DNA from 2 places in the Lysinibacillus sp. FSL K6-0102 genome. Region 1 is predicted to be linked to the other one. Evidence: riboswitches for the same ligand, from Rfam matches in the RefSeq annotation. Region 1 holds a riboswitch; the other holds the start of a gene.
What was found. Region 1 has a riboswitch for S-adenosylmethionine ahead of metK (methionine adenosyltransferase). Riboswitches for the same ligand answer to the same signal wherever they lie in the genome.

Region 1 (3,328 bases):
AGATTTCTGGTTCTTTTTCAGCAGAAAGGTTGATTGTTTTTGCATAGCAGCCACCCTCAATGTTGAATACACCATTATCAGACCAACCGTGTTCATCGTCACCGATTAGCTTACGATCAGGATCAGCTGATAACGTCGTTTTACCAGTACCAGATAGACCGAAGAATAACGCTACATCGCCAGCTTCACCAACGTTTGCTGAGCAGTGCATTGAAAGAATACCTTGTTGTGGTAATAAGTAGTTCATGATACCAAAGATAGATTTTTTCATTTCACCAGCATATTCTGTACCACCAATTAAAATAATTTTCTTTTCAAGTGATACGATGATGAATGTTTCAGAAGCAGTACCATCAACCGCAGGATCTGCTTTAAAGTTAGGAGCTGAGATGACAGTGAAGTCGGCAACATGAGAAGCTAATTCATCTGCTGTTGGACGGATAAATAATTGATGAGCAAAAAGATTGTGCCATGCGTATTCATTGATAACTTGAATGCTTAATTGTGAGTCTTTGTCAGCACCTGCAAAGCCTTTGAATACGAATAACTCGTCACGTTCTTTTAAATATTTTATTACTTTTACATATAGGTTATCGAACACTTCAGAAGAAATCGGTTGGTTGACTTTACCCCAGTCAATTTGATCTTTTGTGCTTTCTTCTTCTACCGTATATTTATCTTTAGGTGAACGACCAGTGTATTTGCCAGTTTCTGCACGAACTGCGCCATCTACTGTTAACATTGCTTCACCACGAGATGTAGCTTTTTCTGCTAATTGTGGTACTGAAAGTTGAACATTTATGTTACCGCCGTTTAATAATTCCTTCAGTTCGTTTGCAATTTCTACTGAATTCATCGATTAAATACCATCCTTTTTTATAGTATTCCCTTGATTTAGAGGGATTTTTTCTTAATTTCAAAAATAGTATAACACAATTGCTTAAATAATCTATACTAATTAAGAAATTATTTTAGAGTTTTTACCACTTTTCAATAAACTGACAAAAAATAATGTTTTTCGAGTAGAATACCATCAATCCTACTGTAATTAGGCACGAAAATTGAGCCACACATATGTTACCACAAGTAGCTAGGTATGTTGTAGGGATTAATTTGCTTCTATTTACATCATCATCCAAGTATGAAAAGTTTTTGTGTAATAAGTTCTTTCCTTTCTATACAGTAATACATAAGAAAATATTTGACAACGTTCGACCTTTTCAGTAACATGAGATTGAACGGATACTCTTATCCCGAGCTGGTGGAGGGTCAGGCCCTGTGAAACCCGGCAACCTGCATGAACTATTTCACGACATGCGTTGGTGCCAACCTGATGCAAGGGAACATCCCTTGAACGATAAGAGTGAAAGGTTACGCAGTCATTATTCCTTTCCTCATGTAAAGTAACGTGAGAAAAGGATTTTTTTATTGCTATAAATCAATGTAAAGGTAAGTATATGTAGTTCTTTCCTTATTATAATGACGGATCTTTCGAAATCCTCGTGTTAAAAGCAGCAGTAACGGCTTGAGAGTTCAATCCTTAGGAGCGGACTTGACATGGGTAATGAGTACCGTATTCATACACAACTACTTATTGTAAGAGTATTTAGGAGGAAAACCAAATGACAAACCGTCGACTGTTTACATCAGAGAGTGTAACAGAAGGACATCCAGATAAGATTTGTGACCAAATCTCGGATGCCATTTTAGATGCTATTTTAGCAGAAGATCCAAATGCACGTGTAGCGTGTGAAACAACTGTAACAACAGGATTAGTATTAGTAGCAGGAGAAATTACTACTTCTACTTATGTGGATATTAAAGGTATTGTTCGTGACACTGTAGCTGAAATTGGCTATACACGAGGTAAATATGGCTTTGATGCTGAGAACTTAGCGGTGCTTGTGGCAATTGGCGAACAATCACCTGATATAGCTCAAGGTGTTGATCAGGCATTAGAGGCACGTGAAGGCTCTATGACAGATGCTGATATAGAAGCAATTGGTGCTGGTGACCAAGGCTTAATGTTTGGCTATGCATGTAATGAAACACCAGAGCTAATGCCATTACCAATTAGCTTGGCACACAAATTAGCACGCCGTTTAACAGAAGTACGTAAATCAGGTGAACTTGCCTATTTACGTCCTGATGGTAAAACGCAAGTAACGATTGAATATGATGACAATAATGTACCGGTTCGCGTGGATACAATTGTTATTTCAACACAGCATGATGAAGAAGCAACACTTGAACAAATTCAAGCAGATTTAAAAGAATTTGTTATTGCACCAGTTGTACCGAGTGAATTATTAGATGCTAATACGAAATACTTCATCAATCCAACTGGCCGTTTTGTAATTGGTGGGCCAAAAGGTGATGCTGGATTAACAGGACGTAAAATCATTGTTGATACATACGGTGGTTATGCACGTCACGGTGGTGGTGCCTTCTCAGGTAAGGATGCAACCAAGGTAGACCGTTCGGCGGCATATGCAGCACGTTATGTAGCGAAAAACATCGTAGCAGCTGGCTTAGCAGAGCGTGCTGAAGTGCAACTTGCCTATGCGATTGGCGTTGCTCAGCCTGTTTCCATTGCTGTCGATACATTTGGCACAGGTAGAGTGAAAGAAAGCGAGATCGTTGAATGGGTACGCGAGCTATTCGATTTACGCCCAGCAGGTATCATTAAAATGCTTGATCTTCGTCGTCCAATTTATAAACAAACTGCTGCGTATGGACATTTTGGTCGTACAGATTTAAATGTACCATGGGAGCAAATTGATAAAGCAGACGCGCTACGAGAAAAAGCACGTTTATAAACTATTGAACTAAAGTAATGAAGTCATTAGAAAATTATTCTGATGTATTAATAAGCAAAGGGGCAACATTGCTCCTTTTGTTTTTTTTACAAAAATACCTCGCTAGGATTCGTGAACATATTCGGTACACGAAAACGCGAGGGATTTTTTCGTTAGTATTGATTTTTTGTGTAGGTTATTTATTTCTGAAGTGATTTATAATATTGACCTTTTTCTGCGTATTCTCGTACGATGCGTTCCATATCCTCTTTATCTTCAGCATTTAATTCTCGGACAACTTTTGCTGGACGACCTAATGCTAAACTATTTGGAGGAATGACTTTACCAGGAGGTACTAGGCTTCCAGCTCCAATAAATGCACCTTCTCCAATCTCAGCTCCGTCTAAAATAATGGATCCCATACCGATTAAGGCATTTTTGCGAATTGTACAACTATGTAAAGTGACTTGGTGTCCAACTGTTACCTCATCTTCAATAATGAGCGGATATTTTGGGCTTTGGTGTAAACA
Region 2 (3,328 bases), 820 kb from region 1:
TCAGTTACAATTCAACATTGTCAATCTCAGCAATAGTCAAAATTCATATAGTCATTTTACAAGTATCAGCGAACGACATCTTCTCCCCTTTTCACAATGTCATAGACTGCTAGAAGTCATCTATCAAAACCGGTTAGCGGAGGATGAACACACGATTTTTGAACAGCATGTACACTTTCAAGAGCTGATGTTATTACTCTTACATCAAACCATACCCAAGCAGATGCAAAAAAATGATCGACAATCTGTTGAGCAGTCCATTAACCATTTACATAAACATTTTGAAAAAGAGTGGACGGTTGAGCAGCTAGCACAGCTAGCTGACGTACCAAGATGGAATTATACGCGCATTTTTAAAGATATTACGGGACAAATTCCTCTTCACTATTTAACTAAACTTCGTATTGAAAAAGCTAAGCATTTATTAATGACAACAAATGATCGAGTATTTGAAATTAGCCAGTCTGTCGGATTTAATAATGAGTATTATTTCAATCGTCGCTTTAAGGAACATGTCGGCATCTCTCCAGGACAATATCGAAGAAATCAAAGCAGCCATATACGTGTATTTGCACCATTCTTAGAAGATTTCTTTGTTGCGCTTGGGATTACGCCAATTGCTCAATTCAGTCATTCAAAATGGGGAAAACAAGACTATTTAGGTCTACAGAAAGTGCCAGATATCGATGTACAAAATAGAGAAATGGATCGACTCTTTTACTATAAGCCAACTTTAATTATGTTAGATTCTGGTGTAGAGCGTTGGGAATCCTTTCAGCACTTAGATGAAGTAGCCCCCGTCTGCCATCTTTCACACCCTGGAGAAAATTGGCAATCTACTTTATTTAAAATTGCAGATCTAACAGGAAAAACCTCCTTGATGCAAGACGTAATCCTACAATATGAAGATAAAGTACAACAAGCAAAAGGAATTCTTAGCAAATCTGTTTATGGGCAAAGTGTAGCATTTCTCCGTATTTCAGCCATTGGTATTACTCTATATGCGGGTCCTGAATGTGGCTATACGGGCCCCATTTTATATCGTGACTTAGGTTTAATGCCACATTCACTAGTATGGAGTATTCCGCACAATCAACGTAAAGCACAACTGACATTTGCTCAATTGTTGCAATTAGATGCTGATCATTTATTTATTACCTTTGATAAACAACATTCCATTTATGAAAATGAGGAACGTGCTATTTTAAAAACTCCTACTTGGAAAAACCTAGCTGCCGTTAAAAGCAACTGTGTCTATGAAGTAGACTTTTTAACATGGATGAATTATGGCATTTTATCACATAGTAAAAAAATTGATGATGTCTTAAATGTACTTGGCTAAAAGGAAGCTTACTTTAGCTTCCTTTTTAAATGATTAGGACAAACATTGCACTGCTAATAACACCGAAAGCCGTTTTGCTACATAAGATAGGATATCAGTTATAGGATAGGAGGAATGACCTTGTATTACAATCCTTATCCGTATTTTGTGCATCCCTATCATTATCCAACATCGCCTATCGCTAATCATTTTGCCATTAGACCCTTTTCGCAACATCTAGCAATGCCGACCAATAATCCTTTTCCACCTGTCGATACACACAAATTAAAAGCTTCAGCATCACGGATAAAGGCGATGATGCAGCAAGCCCAATTACTTACGGATAAAATAGATAGCTCCCAACAATTCGCACATGATTTAATGAATGCTGCTCAACTTTCAAATAAAACAGAGGTTGAAAAATTAATCACATCAACAGGCATTACGATGAAATTTGAAACAAACTATACACCAGACAGTTTTAGAATACGTCTTATTGATAATGATTGTTGTGGAGTCACCTTAAATTTGAATTGGTGAAAATTCCTAGTGAACTTGTAAACTATAAAAAACTATGCTAAAGTATTTGTATTGTTATTTCTGAAAATTCTTATATTACTTTTCTTATCAAGAGAGACGGAGGGATTGGCCCGATGAAGTCTCAGCAACCAGCTAACAGTATGGTGCTAATTCCAATTGGCAAAATGATCAGCCTTGAAGATGAGAAGAAGAACTACCGTTGTTGCAGCAGGAGTCCTCTTCTATTAGGGGACTCCTTTTTATTTACAACTATTTTTACAGAAAGCAGGGAAATCGATGTCTAATGAACTTTTACAAGCATTGCAATTATTAAAATCGAAACAGTGGGTTGACTTAACACATACATTCGGCCCTAATTCACCACATTTTTTTATGTTTGAGGACGCTAAATTTGAAACGTTATTTTCTCATAAGGACGGTTTCTTCGCTCAACAATTCACGTTCCCTGGTCAATATGGCACACATATCGACCCACCCATTCATTTTGTGCGAGATACTCGCTACTTAGAAGAATTAGAACTAAAAGAGCTTGTTCTTCCCCTTGTTGTTATTGATAAATCACAAGAGGCTGCGAGCAACCATGATTTTTCATTAAGTGTTGAAGATATTCTTGATTTTGAGGACAAGCATGGAGAAATTGAAGCAGGAACATTTGTAGCATTACGCACAGATTGGAGTAAGCGCTGGCCAGATAAAGAGGCTTTCAGTAATAAGGATGCAGATGGACATAACCATATCCCTGGCTGGGGTTTAGAAGCTTTACAGTTTTTACTAAAAGAACGCAAGGTAAGCGCAATTGGTCATGAAACTTTCGATACGGACTCTGCTGCTGATTTTCGTAAAAATGGCAAGCTAGATGGCGAATATTTTGTACTTGACCAAGACACCTATCAAATTGAGCTAATGACGAATTTAGACAAGCTACCTGCGAAAGGCGCTATCATCTTCAATATCGTACCTAAGCCAGAAAAAGCATCTGGTTTCCCTGTGCGCTCATTTGCTATTTTGCCATAACATAAAAGTCGGTATAGCGTATACCGACTTTTATGTTTGTCCATTTCTTTTTTTGAATAGAAAGTAAGCAATGAGCATCCCTACAATAAATAAAAGGATAAGATAGATACTATAATGAGTCAGATAGTATCCAACAAATCGCCATTTCTCTCCAAGCATCTTTCCTAATGATATAAATGTGAACGTCCAGATAAATGCCCCTGTATAGGCAAAAAGCGCAAACTTTCTATAAGGATAATTATTAATAGCCGCAATATACGCTGTCAAATGGCGTACCCCGGGGATAAAATAGCCAATTAATAATAGGGTAGGTCCTATTTTTGTAAACATCTTTTTCGTAAAGTCAATTTTTTGCTCTGTAATATGAATTTTAGGCCCATATTTCTGCAATAACGGTAAGCCAAAACGATAACCAATATAGTAGCTTAAGGTAATGCCTCCAACCGCACCAAT

Region 2: linked by a shared signal. The riboswitch ahead of NYE73_RS22945 (cyclase family protein) and the one ahead of metK (methionine adenosyltransferase) in region 1 are both predicted to bind S-adenosylmethionine.

What each region holds. Positions count from the first base shown of each region.
Region 1 covers NZ_JBBOPH010000001.1:3,694,191-3,697,518, reverse strand. Annotated here, with positions in the region: gene pckA (phosphoenolpyruvate carboxykinase (ATP)) at 1-856, opposite strand, end outside; SAM riboswitch class I at 1,246-1,364, shown strand; gene metK (methionine adenosyltransferase) at 1,623-2,819, shown strand; gene NYE73_RS18670 (gamma carbonic anhydrase) at 2,999-3,328, opposite strand, start outside.
Region 2 covers NZ_JBBOPH010000001.1:4,511,218-4,514,545, forward strand. Annotated here, with positions in the region: gene NYE73_RS22935 (AraC family transcriptional regulator) at 1-1,342, shown strand, start outside; gene NYE73_RS22940 (hypothetical protein) at 1,457-1,861, shown strand; SAM riboswitch class I at 1,943-2,048, shown strand; gene NYE73_RS22945 (cyclase family protein) at 2,138-2,875, shown strand; gene NYE73_RS22950 (DedA family protein) at 2,906-3,328, opposite strand, start outside.